DNA from 3 places in the Pseudomonas sp. GOM7 genome. Region 2 is predicted to be linked to each of the others. Evidence: riboswitches for the same ligand, from Rfam matches in the RefSeq annotation. Region 2 holds a riboswitch; each other region holds the start of a gene.

Region 1 (4,274 bases), 2.3 Mb from region 2:
CGGTCTGGGCGATGCCGGGCAGGGTCAGCTCTGATTCCAGCAGCGCCGCACAGGCGGCGGTGGCGGTGACGCCGGGGATGATCTCGAAGGGAATACCCAGCGCACGCAGTTCGCGAATCTGCTCGCCTATGGCGCCGTACAGCGACGGGTCGCCGGAGTGCACGCGGGCGACGTCCTGGCCGCGCTTATGGGCCTCATGCAGTAGTGTGATGATCTCGCCCAGATTCAGTTCGGCGGTGTTCACCACCTGTTCGGCGCTGTGGCCCTGTAACACGGCTTCGGGAACCAGCGACCCTGCATAGAGGATGACTGGGCATTTGTGGATAAGCCGCTGGCCCTTGACGGTGATCAGCTCGGGGTCGCCGGGGCCGGCGCCGATAAAGTAGACGGTCATGTATTGTGCTCAAGGAGTTCATGGCTTTTCACGGTTGGCGCATCAGAATTTTGGCAGTGATGATGGCTGGCTCGTTTTCGTAGCCGCGCTTAGCGAGATCGATCACTTTGTTACGGATGTCCTCCGGTGACCAGAACAGCCAGCCGTTGCGGGAAAACAGTTCTTTGATTTCGGAGTTCTTCGACTGATAGACCTTGCCGGCAGCAAGCCCTAAAACGATCTCGGTGCTGGCATTACCCATTCCGCAGTCAATCAGGTCTTGCTTGAGTCGTTGAAAAACGATCTTTCTGTAATTCTCGCAGGTAAATAACTTGTATTTGCCCTCAGGAACATCATGGCTTTCGCTGAGGCATGAGAGCCTGACGCCGGGCGAGTCCAGAAAGGACTTTGCTTCAAAGGCCAGCAACCTGTTTTCGTTTGGCTTGTAAGCCAGTAGATCGATTTCGGGGCGAGGGATAGAGTGTTTGCCAACTTCCCTTTTCTCTTCCTTGGTGAGATTGACCTTGAAGGATTGGCGCACCCAATATCCTTCGCCCTCAAGCAAGGTCTTGATCACGTTCTCGAAGTAGTCCACAGCTAGATGCTCGTATCGGTGAAGGTGGCCAGCGCACAGGTGGCGCTGGCGCTGCGGGTTTTCTCGCCGAGCTGGCAGGGCGATATGCCCATGCGCGCTGCCAACGCCAGTGCGCAGGGCTCGGCTACGGCTGGGCTGCCAGTGGTGGCTTGGCTGAGGGGGTTGCCGCCTGTCTTTGCCAGGTAGGCGCTTAGTTGCTCGGGCGAGAAGAAAGACAGCTCAAGTCCCAGGTGTTCAGCCAGGGCGTGCAGGCCGGCTTCGTCGCGCTTGTGGGCGATGCTGGCCAGGCCCGCCAGGTTGTCCGCCGTCAGTCCATGCCGAGCCAGGCTGTGGATAAGCAGGTCGAGTAGCTCGTCCAGGCTACAGCCACGGCGACACCCCAATCCAGCGACGACCTGTATCGGTGAGGTGGATGAGCGATCAGCGGTTGGCAACATGAGCGGCATTTGGTTTGAGCGGTGGCGTAGCTCATCATGGCACCTGCGGATGGTCAACCGCGATTGACCGGCCGTCGCGGCCTGCGTAGCCTTCTTGTTTTCGAGGTTCTTCCCGGCCAGCGGTCGGGGAGCTAAGAGGGAGCAGGGTCGATGCCCTGGCTGCCCCCGCAACTGTGAACGGTTATGCCCTTCGTTAGACCACTGCCAACCGGCGGGAAGGTGAAGGGATGCGCGCCGCGCAAGCCGTGAGCCAGGAGACCTGCCTCGACTGACCAGCCATCTGCTCGGACGGGGTGATCCGATGCGGCCAGCACGCTCCTGCGTGCCCGCCTGCGCGTACCCGTCCGCCGAACTTATCGACGCCACGGGATCCTTCATGAAAACCCTCGCCAAACTGCCCGTCACCATCGTCACCGGATTTCTCGGTGCCGGTAAGACCACCCTGCTGCGCCACCTGCTGGCCAATGCCGGCGGCCGCCGCATCGCGGTTATCGTCAATGAGTTCGGCGAGCTGGGCATCGATGGCGAGATCCTCAAGCAGTGCTCCATCGGCTGCAGCGAGGAAGAGGCCAACGGCCGCGTCTTCGAGCTGGCCAACGGTTGCCTGTGCTGCACCGTGCAGGAAGAGTTCTTCCCGGTGATGCGCGAGCTGGTGGCGCGCCGTGGCGACCTCGACCATATCCTCATCGAGACTAGCGGCCTGGCCCTGCCAAAACCGCTGGTGCAGGCCTTCAACTGGCCGGAAATCCGCAATGCTTGCACGGTCGATGCGGTGATCACCGTGGTCGACAGCCCGGCCGTTGCCGCCGGTACCTTCGCTGCCTTCCCCGATCAGGTGGACGAGCAGCGCAAGCTCGACCCCAACCTCGACCATGAGTCGCCGCTGCACGAACTGTTCGCCGACCAACTGGCCAGCGCCGACCTGGTGATTCTCAACAAGGCCGATCTGATCGATGCCGAGGCACTGGCTGCCGTGCGCGCCGAGGTGGCCGAGGAGCTGCCGCCAGCGGTGAAGGTGATCGAGGCGCATGGTGGTGATCTGCCGATCAGCGTGCTGCTGGGCCTGAACAGCGAAACCGAGCTGCATATCGACAACCGCCGCACCCACCACGACGATGAAGACGAAGACCACGATCATGAGGAATTCGACTCGTTCCACGTGGAACTACCGGAAGCCGAGGAGGCACGCCTGTTGGCTGCGCTGAAGGACGCAGTGGCGAAATACGGCATTCTGCGGGTGAAAGGCTTCGCAGCGATCCCCGGCAAACCCATGCGCCTGCTGGTGCAGGGTGTCGGTCAGCGCTTCGACCGCCATTTCGACCGTGCCTGGCAGGCCGACGAGCCACGCTTGAGCCGCCTGGTGGTGATCGGCCAGCAGCTCGACCGCGCGGCCATCGAGGCCGAGCTGAAGGCGGCGGTTTGATGAAGCGGCAAGTGGCGAGCTGCAAGCCGCAAGTAAGCACTACTGCGTGCAGCGTTTGCTTCCACTTGCAGCTTGCGGCTTGCAGCTTGCGGCTCGCTTAAATGCACCTCCTGCGCACCCAGCCCGGCGCCCAGTTGCCGGCCGACAGCATCGCCGACCTCGGCCAGACCCCGGCCGAACTGGTGATCCTGTGCACAGGAGATTCGCACCTGTCGCTGTTGGCCGAAGCCGCCCGGCAACTGCCGGACGACTACCCCAGTCTGCGCCTGGCCAGCCCGGCGCAACTGAGCAACAACGCCTCGGTGGACTACTACGTCGAACAGGTGCTGCAGCATGCCAGGGTCATCCTGATCTCGGTGCATGGCGGGGTGAGCTATTGGCGCTATGGCGTCGAGCGCCTGGTGGAGCTGGGGGGGCGGGGCGCCACGGTGATCATGGTGCCGGGCGACGACAAGCCCGACCCGGAGCTGAATGCCCTCGGCAACGTTGCTGAAGAAGACAGCCAGCGCCTCTGGCAGTACCTGCGCCAGGGCGGCTTGGACAATGCCCGCCAGCTATTTCGCTGCATCGGCAGCCGTTGGCTGGGCCGCGATGACCCTTGGCAGGAGCCGCAGCCGTTGCCACGTGTCGGTCTTTATCACCCCCAGCGTAGCCTGGCGGCGCTGGCTGACTGGCAGGCGCAGTGGCAGCCGGCTGCGCCTGTTGTGGCGCTGCTGTTCTACCGCAACCATGTGCAGTCGGCGAACACCGCCTTCGTCGAGACCTTCTGCGAGCACCTGCTTGGTCAGGGCCTCAACCCGCTGCCGATTGCCGTGGCTAGCCTCAAGGAGCCGGCCTGCCTGGATCAGGTACAAGCCTGGCTGGACGAAACCTGCGCCGCACTGATCATCAACACCACCGGCTTCGCACTGTCCAACCCCGAGGCGCCGCAGGCGCGGGTGTTCCGCCGTGATATCCCGGTACTGCAGGCCATCTGCTCGCTGGACAACCAGGCGCAATGGCAGACCAGCGCCCAGGGCCTGGGCTCGCGCGATCTGGCCATGCACGTGGTATTGCCCGAATTGGATGGCCGGCTGATCGGCACTGCCATCAGCTTCAAGGGGCTGGCCTGGCGCAGCGAACGCAGCCAGTGCGACGTGGTGTGCTATCAGGCGCATGAGTCGGGTATGGCCTACGTCGCCGAACTGGCGCATAATTGGTGCCAGTTGGCGATCAAAAGCAACGATCAGAAGCGAATAGGCTTGATCCTGGCCAACTACCCGACCCGCGATGGCCGCATCGGCAACGGCGTCGGCTTGGATACGCCGGCTGCTGCGCTGAATATCCTCCGCGCCCTGCAGGCTCAGGGGTACCCTGTGGATAACTTGCCAGACGGCGGCACCGCACTTGTCCACAGCCTGCTCGGTGGCGTCACCAACGATCTCGACGGCCTGGATTCACGTCCCT
Region 2 (4,274 bases):
ACGCTCCTGAGATAAATCGTGCTCTGTTCGCCCTTGGGGCGATCTGCAACCAGATGCGTGTCGTGAAACAGTTTAGGGTCTGTTGCTGCATCGTGCCATCGCGGCATCGGGCCTGGCCTGGCCGGGCAGGCCATCGCGGGCATCTGATCGATTTCGTGAACTGCGTCATATGAGATGCTGGCAAAGTGCCTGCCGCCTGTTTAGAATCGCTGCGCTTGCAGGATGCACTCCCCTGGGTTTCGTCGTAAGCCCCCAGCCATGGAAGACTCGATGTTGCATGCCCTCGTTCCAACACACTCTCAACCCTTTTCCCTTCGCCAGCCCTGGTCAGTCGGCATTCGCCGAAAAGGCCGTTTTTCTTTGCATGAGGTTCGTATGAACAAGCCCCTTATCGGCAGCTTTGCGGCGCTGCTGATGTTGCTCGGCGGTTGCGCCACGGAGCAGTCGCGTACCCTGGAGGTCGCCAAGGTGAATACCGCCCAGGTGTCCTACGCCGGGCCTCGCAGCCCGATTTCCGTCGGCAAGTTCGACAATCGCTCCAGCTACATGCGCGGTATCTTCACTGACAGCGTCGACCGTCTCGGTGGGCAGGCCAAGACCATCCTGATCACTCACCTGCAACAGTCCAACCGCTTCAATGTGCTCGACCGCGACAACCTGGCCGAGCTGCAGCAGGAATCCGGTTTTTCCAAGCAGGCGCAGCAGGTACGTGGCGCCAACTACGTGGTCACCGGTGATGTCACCGAGTTCGGCCGCAAGGAAGTCGGCGATCACCAGTTGTTCGGCATTCTCGGCCGTGGCAAGCAGCAGATCGCCTACGCCAAGGTCAACCTCAACATCGTCGACGTGAAGACCTCCGAAGTGGTGTTCTCCTCCCAGGGCGCGGGTGAATACAGCCTGTCCAACCGCGAGATCGTCGGTTTCGGCGGTACCGCCAGCTACGACTCCACCCTCAATGGCAAGGTGCTCGACCTGGCCATCCGCGAGGCGGTGAACAAACTGGTCAATGGCGTCGACACCGGCGCATGGAATCCAACCAAGTAAAAGGAACTTAGCAAGCATGACAATCGCACGCAGATTGGCCGTTTTCTCCGGGATGTTAGTACTCGGCGTGCTGGGTGGCTGTGCCAGTGGCCCGCAGCCCCTGTATTACTGGGATGGTTACCAGCAGCAGGTCTACCAACGCTTCGACAACCAGAGCAGCACCGAGGAGCAGATCGCCGCGCTGGAAGCCAGCGTGCAAAAAGCGCGCGCTGCCGACCGCACACTGCCGCCGGGCTTCCATGCCCATCTGGGCATGCTCTATGCCGATGTCGGCAAGCTCGACCAGGTGCGCCAGGAGTTCGAGACCGAGAAGGCGCTGTACCCCGAGTCCGCCACTTACATGGACTTTCTGATGCGGAAATTCGACCAATGAAGACGATCTTTTCCCTCGCTGCTCTGAAAACCGCCGCGCTGCTGGCCTGCCTGGCTATCCTCGGCGGCTGCGCGGCGCCCAAGGCCTACGACTACAGCGCTTTCCTGGAGAGCAAGCCGGCGTCGATCCTGGTGCTGCCGCCGGTGAACCAGTCGCCGGACGTCAAGGCCTCCTACAGCTTCTATTCGCAGGTTACCCTGCCGCTGAGCGAAGCCGGTTACTACGTGATGCCGGTGGCGGTGGTGGACGAAACCTTCAAGCAGAACGGCCTGATGAATGCCGAGGAGATCCGCCAGGCCTCGCCGCAGAAGCTGCGTGAGATCTTCGGCGCCGACAGTGTGCTGTATCTGGATGTCACCGAATACGGCAGCAGCTACAAGGTCATCACCAGTGAGGTGGCGGTGACCGCCACGGCCAAGCTGGTGGATCTGCGCAACGGCAAGCTGCTCTGGGAAGGCACTGCGCGTGCCAGCAGTGCCGAACAGCAGCAGAACAACGGCGGTGGCCTGGTCGGTATGCTGGTGGTGGCGTTGATCGATCAGGTGGTCAACACCCTGAGTGATCGCGGCCATGAAATCGCCGGTATCACCAGCTTCCGCCTGCTTTCCAGCAACATGCACAACGGCATCCTGCCGGGGCCACGTGCGCGCCCGGATGCGGCGCACTGAACCGAGCGTTGACGCACGGGGCGCGCTGCCTCTAACCTGCGCGCCTTGCTTCAGGTGCCCCGCGCCGTCATCGATGATGGCGCCGGGGTGAAACAGGGAAGCCGGTACGCAAGCCGGCGCTGCCCCCGCAACGGTAGGTGAGTCGCACGCCGCATCAGGCCACTGTGCTAGGCACGGGAAGGCGCGGCGCCGAGCCATTGGCCTCGCTCACGAGCCCGGAGACCGGCCTGTCGCAGTTTCACGGCATCGCGGAGGGCGTTGACCGGCTTGTGCCCCTGCCTGTGCGGGGCATTCGTGCTTTTGCCTCCGTCTGCTGCCAGCCATGAAATGCCCGGATCAGTGATGGAGTGTTCGCCCTTGCCAGCTTTCCTGATCTTTTCCTCGCCGCGCCGCCCTTCGTTCGGCTGGGGCGAGGCGGGCGCCTGACCTCGAGGAGCACAGCATGAGCGAGTCGGCCGAACGCGATGCCCGCCACAAGGCGCGCATGCAGCGCAAGAAAGCCCTGATCGACGAGAAGATCGCCCAGGCCCAGGACGAATACGGCCTGCTGCTGGTGCACAGCGGCAACGGCAAGGGCAAGAGCAGCAGTGCCTTCGGCATGGTCGCGCGCGCCCTCGGCCATGGCCTCAAAGTCGGCGTGGTGCAGTTCATCAAGGGCGCGGCCAGCACTGGCGAAGAGGCCTTCTTCCGGCGTTTTCCCGAAGAGGTCAGCTACCACGTGATGGGCGAGGGCTTCACCTGGGAAACCCAGGATCGCCAGCGCGATATCGCCAAGGCGCAGCAGGCCTGGGCCGTGGCCCGTGAGCTACTGAACGATGAGGCCATCGGCCTGGTGGTGCTCGACGAGCTGAACATCGCCCTCAAACACGGTTACCTGGAACTGGACGCGGTGCTGGCCGATATCGAGGCGCGGCCGCTGTTGCAGCATGTGGTGGTGACCGGGCGCGGCGCCTTGCCGGGCATGATCGAGGCAGCCGACACGGTGACCGACATGAGCCTGGTCAAGCATGCGTTCAAGGCTGGGGTGAAGGCGCAGAAGGGTATCGAATACTGATGAGTGCGCGTCACTGCCCGGCCCTGTTGATCGCCGCGCCGGCGTCCGGCCAGGGCAAGACCACCGTGACCGCCGCTCTGGCGCGCCTGCACAGGCGCCAGGGGCGACGGGTGCGGGTGTTCAAGTGCGGCCCGGACTTTCTCGACCCGATGATCCACGCCCGCGCCAGCGGCGCGCCGGTGTACCAGCTCGACCTGGCCATGGTCGGTGAGGCGGAGAGCCGACGCCTGTTGTGGCAGGCGGCCGGCGAGGCCGACCTCATCCTCATCGAAGGCGTGATGGGCCTGTTCGACGGCAAGCCCTCGGCGGCCGACCTGGCGCGGCACTTCGGCGTGCCGGTGCTGGGGGTGATCGACGGCGCGGCCATGGCTCAGACCTTCGGCGCCCTGGCCCATGGTCTGGCCACCTTCCAGCCCGATCTGCCCTTTGCCGGGGTGCTCGGCAACCGGGTGGCCAGCAGCCGCCATGGCGATATCCTGCGCGATGCCTTGCCTGCCAGCATCCGCTGGTTCGGTGCATTGCCACGCAGCGCCGCGGTGGAGCTGCCCAGCCGCCACCTGGGGTTGGTGCAGGCGGCCGAGCTGGCCGACCTGGATGCCCGCCTGGACGCCGCCGCCGATGCCCTTGCGGCCAGCGCCGATGTCGATCTGCCGGCTCCGGTGCGTTTTGCCGCGCCGCGCCTGGATGAGCCGGCCGCGCTGCTGGCCGGGGTGCGGATCGGGGTGGCGCGCGATGCCGCCTTCGCCTTCCTCTATCAGGCCAATCTCGATCTGCTGCAGGCCCTCGGCGCCGAACTGCATTACTTCTCGCCGCTGGCCGACAGCGGGCTGCCGGCCGTGGACAGCCTCTACCTGCCCGGTGGCTACCCCGAGTTGTACCTGGCCGAGCTGGAAGGCAACCAGGCCATGGCCGAGGCGATCCGCGCCCATCACCAGGCCGGTAAGCCATTGCTGGCGGAATGCGGCGGCATGCTCTACCTGCTCGATGAACTGCGCGACAAGCAGGGCGCCAGCGGCCGGATGCTCGGTCTGCTCAGCGGCAGCGCGGCGCTGCAGCCCCGGCTGACCGCCCTGGCGTTGCAGGAAGTGACGCTGCCGGAAGGCAAGCTGCGCGGGCACAGCTATCATCATTCGCG
Region 3 (4,274 bases), 2.3 Mb from region 2:
GGCCGTCGGCGGCCTGCAGGTGATAGGCCGGCATCTGGTAACGATGCCAGACCACGTTCTCGATGATCGCCTGCATCTCGCCTTCGGCCATGCCGCGCTCGACCACCACGTTGCCCGGTAGCACCATGCGGGTGAAACGCGAGTCGCCCTGCAGCATGTCCAGGCCATGGCGGATGAACTGGTCGACGTAGCGGTGGTAGTTGGTCAGCAGAATCCACGGCTGCACATGACGCCAGTCGCTGCCGGTGTAGTGCTGGATGCGCTTGAGCGAGAAGTCGGTGCGTGCCGCGTCGAACAGCGCCAGCGGCAGCGGGTCGATGTTCTCCCAGTCGTACAGGCCATCGGCGGTGCCGTCGGTGGCAGCAGACAGATCGGTGCTGGGGAATACCCGCGCCAGTTCGGCGGCGGTCACGCCACTGCCGGCCAGCTCGTCACCGCCCTCCACTACGTAGGGATAGGGGATATTCTGCTGGCTGCGGCCGACCTCGACGCGCAGGGTGAAGTCGTTCATCAGCGGGCGCAGTTGCTCCAGCAGGTATTTGCGGAAGGCCGCCGGCTGGGTCACGGTGATGGCGTAGATGCCCGGCACCTGAATCTTGGCATAGGCGCGCACGGTGGTCGGCACCTCGCCCTGACACAGGTAGGCCAGGCGCAATTCGGGATAACGGAACAGGCAGTGCTCGTCGGCATCCGGGCGCACGCGCGCCTTGAGATAGCGCTTGAGGGCCTGGCTCAGAGCGCCGGTAGCTTCCTCATACAACGCGGCCAGGCGGTCGACCGCCTCTTCGGGGGTGTGAACAACGACGAAATCATCGGAACAGACTTTCACGTGGGCGTATTCCTGACTGAACGAACGCCCCTATCTTGCCTGCAACCTCGCGGCAAAACATAGCGCGGCGACCGAAGAATTCGGCCGCCGCGCCCCCTCATCAGGCCGCCGCCTGATGCAAACGCACGTTGAACAGCGGCCCCTGGCTGAAACGCGCCAGCGCCTTGGCCCCGGCCAGCACACCCAGGTCGATCAATGGCTCGACCAGGATCACGCTCATATAGGCCAGGCCGAAGCTGCCCACGGCTGCCAGGTTGTCGCTGGTGAAGCCGTGGCCGTAGAAGGCCCAGAAGCCGACCCAGGCGACGATGCCACCCTGATAGGCAGTCGACAGTGCCAGCGCCTGCTTGTAGGAAAGGTCGACATAGGCGGTGCCTGGCGCAACGATGCGCTTGGCCAGCACGCTGATGGCCCACAGCGGCACCAGCAGGGTGGTGACATTCATGCCGTACTGCGGCAGATCGAACGGGGCGAACAGCAGGCCCTGCAACAGCAGCCCAGCGGCCAGGCCTATGGCGGTGGCACCCGCACCGAACAGCAACAGCAGGGTGGAGCCGAGGATCAGGTGCACCTCGGAAACGCCCACGGGATGGTGCGGCAACACCTCGAAGAAGCAGAACACCAACGCGGTGGTCAGCAGGCTGCGCAGGGCCAGGGCAGCCGCCCCGCCATTGTCGCGAATGGCATCGCGCGCCAGTTTGGCCGTCAGGCCGAAAGCGCCGACTGCCGTTGCGTAACTGAGGAAGATCTTGGCGCCTTCGACGACGCCCGGTTCGATATGCATGCAAGTTCCTTGGCCGCGCCCACCGCGCGACGAGTTGGAGGATCGATGGGTTCGATGGCAGGTCTCCTGGCTCACGGCTTGGTACTCCGCCCGCCTTCCCGACCGCAGTCAGTGGCATGAAGGGCATCGTTCGCCGTTTACAGTTGCGGGGGCAGCCAGGGCATTGGCGAGATTCGCCGCACCCTGTTCCCTTTTCATCCACACGCGCCGGGGCACGGAGGAACCATCGCTGGCAACCTTACTCCGCAGCTTGGGCAAAAGACAGTACTCGCGTTCAAGGCACCGCCCACCTCAGCCCTGTGCGATGTGCTTCTTCGGCAATCCGAGCTTTCCCCCATACGCCTGCTAGCTACGCGAGGCTCCGAGATGCTCCCGTTGCCAAAACGCCTAGCACCTGAACGGATACTGTCTTGAACGCAGCCGAAGCTGCCGCGGATAAGCGCTGCGTCACACCACGCCCATGCGGATGTAACTTTTTATTACAAGCCATGCGTAGTATTTCCGAACTCGCACCGGCTACGGGCCACGCGGGCCTTTAGAACCCTCATCCAGTAACGAGAGCGCACATGAAGAAGACCCTGATCGTTGCGTTAACAGCTCTGTTCACAACCGGCGCCATGGCAACCGAACAGCAACCGCACTGGAGCTACAAAGGCAAGGAAGGCCCCGAACACTGGGCACAATTGGATCCAGGCTACGAAACCTGCGCGCTCGGCCATGCGCAATCGCCGATCGACATCAGCCATGCAACCCGCGCATCGCTGCCTCGCATTGCCTTCGACTACCAGGCCAGCCCAGCCGAAGTGGTGAATAATGGTCACACCGTGCAGGTGAATCTGAGCAATGCTGGCGGCATCGAGATCGACGGCAAACCCTACCGCCTGGTGCAATTTCATTTCCACACCCCCAGCGAAGAGCACATCGCAGGCAAGGGCTTCCCGATGGTGGCGCACTTCGTTCACCAGTCTACCGATGGTCATTTGGCGGTCGTGGCTGTGCTGTTCAAGGAAGGGGCGAAAAACCAGGCACTGGACTCAGTGTTCAAGGCCATGCCGGACAAGGCAGGGGAAAAAGTCGAGTTGGCAAGCAACTTCGCGCCACAAACCGTACTCCCGCAGCAACAGGGCTACTACGCCTTCGCCGGCTCGCTGACCACCCCGCCATGCAGTGAAGACGTGCAATGGCGCGTACTTAAACAGCCAGTCGAGCTGTCCCACGAACAACTGGCGCAGTTCCAGCACCTGTACGCGAAGAACGCCCGCCCGATCCAGGCGCTCAATGGGCGAGCCGTCCTGGAGAGCGAAGACTGAAACGCTCTGATGCACCGGCTGAATGACCGGTGCATCGCATCATCGCGGACTTGACCTGAGCCCCTGGCTACTTCGGCGTGAGAAACACGCCTCCACGCTCCGGGTTGAGCATTACCTGATTGGTTCAACCTCGCTCACGCGGGGAACACACTTAGCGTAATCAACTGTTCCGAAAGGGAAAAATCAGCCGCTAAAAATCTACCAACTTTTCCCTGTTAAAGAGCGCTCCGGCATCAAAGCAGATGCGGCGTGCTACGCGCCAGCAGCGCCTCGACATCGACACCACGCGGCAAGGTGCCGTAGACACGGCCACGGCCTTCCAGGCGGCTGGCGATAAAGGCATCGCTCACCACGCTGTTGCCGGCCTCCAGCAGCAGTTTGGCCTGCAATGCCACAGCCATGTCTTCGGTGAGCTGGCGGGCGCGATACTGGATGTCGGCGGTGTCGGCGAAGTCGGCTTTCAGGCGCTGGATATGGGCCTTGAGGCGGGCATCGCCATGACCGTCGCCCAGTTCGGCGAACAAGGCATCGAGCACGCCGGGCTCCTTGGACAGCGCACGCAGCACGTCCAGGCATTGCACGTTACCCGAGCCTTCCCAGATGGAGTTGACCGGCGCCTCGCGGTACAGGCGCGGCATGATGGTTTCCTCGACGTAACCGGCGCCGCCCATGCATTCGCTGGCTTCATAGATCATTTCCGGCGCGCGCTTGCAGATCCAGTACTTGCCCACGGCGGTGACCAGGCGGGCGAACTTGTCTTCCTGTTCGTCATGCAGGTGATCGAGCGCGCGGCCCATGCGCATGCACAGCGCCAGCGCGGCTTCGCTTTCCAGCGCCAGGTCAGCGAGCACGTTCTGCATCAGCGGCTGGTCGGCCAGCCGCTTGCCGCCCACCTGGCGGTGTGCGCAGTGGTGCGCGGCCTGGGTCAACGCCTGGCGCATCAGGCCACTGGAGCCAACCATGCAGTCAAAGCGGGTCATGGCCACCATTTCGATGATGGTGGGTACGCCACGCCCTTCCTCGCCGAGCATCCAGGCGAATGCACCGCGATATTCCACTTCGCTGGAGGCATTGGCCCAGTTGCCCAGCTTGTTCTTCAGACGCTGGATGTAGAAGGCGTTGCGCGTGCCGTCCGGGCGGTGACGCGGCAGCAGGAAGCAGGAGAGGCCCTTGTCGGTGTAGGCCAGGGTGAGGAAGGCATCGCACATCGGCGCCGAGCAGAACCATTTGTGCCCGACCAGTTCGTAGCCCTGCCCCGGCCCACCGATGCCGATGGGATAGGCGCGGGTGGTGTTGGCGCGCACGTCGGTGCCGCCCTGTTTCTCGGTCATGGCCATACCGATGGTGACCC

Evidence for each region. Region 2 has a riboswitch for cobalamin ahead of cobO (cob(I)yrinic acid a,c-diamide adenosyltransferase). Riboswitches for the same ligand answer to the same signal wherever they lie in the genome.
Region 1: another riboswitch for cobalamin. It lies ahead of cobW (cobalamin biosynthesis protein CobW); the one in region 2 lies ahead of cobO (cob(I)yrinic acid a,c-diamide adenosyltransferase).
Region 3: another riboswitch for cobalamin. It lies ahead of OU800_RS19965 (energy-coupling factor ABC transporter permease); the one in region 2 lies ahead of cobO (cob(I)yrinic acid a,c-diamide adenosyltransferase).

The regions. Positions count from the first base shown of each region.
Region 1 is NZ_CP113519.1:5,397,952-5,402,225, reverse strand. It holds gene cobM (precorrin-4 C(11)-methyltransferase) at 1-394, opposite strand, end outside; gene OU800_RS23985 (hypothetical protein) at 423-968, opposite strand; gene OU800_RS23980 (cobalamin biosynthesis protein) at 971-1,405, opposite strand; cobalamin riboswitch at 1,492-1,686, shown strand; gene cobW (cobalamin biosynthesis protein CobW) at 1,782-2,828, shown strand; gene cobN (cobaltochelatase subunit CobN) at 2,930-4,274, shown strand, end outside.
Region 2 is NZ_CP113519.1:2,246,262-2,250,535, forward strand. It holds gene OU800_RS10250 (CsgG/HfaB family protein) at 376-1,044, shown strand; gene OU800_RS10255 (DUF4810 domain-containing protein) at 1,097-1,417, shown strand; gene OU800_RS10260 (DUF799 domain-containing protein) at 1,414-2,085, shown strand; cobalamin riboswitch at 2,121-2,330, shown strand; gene cobO (cob(I)yrinic acid a,c-diamide adenosyltransferase) at 2,528-3,139, shown strand; gene OU800_RS10270 (cobyrinate a,c-diamide synthase) at 3,139-4,274, shown strand, end outside.
Region 3 is NZ_CP113519.1:4,500,352-4,504,625, forward strand. It holds gene amn (AMP nucleosidase) at 1-829, opposite strand, end outside; gene OU800_RS19965 (energy-coupling factor ABC transporter permease) at 930-1,613, opposite strand; cobalamin riboswitch at 1,653-1,856, opposite strand; gene OU800_RS19970 (carbonic anhydrase) at 2,180-2,923, shown strand; gene OU800_RS19975 (acyl-CoA dehydrogenase family protein) at 3,157-4,274, opposite strand, start outside.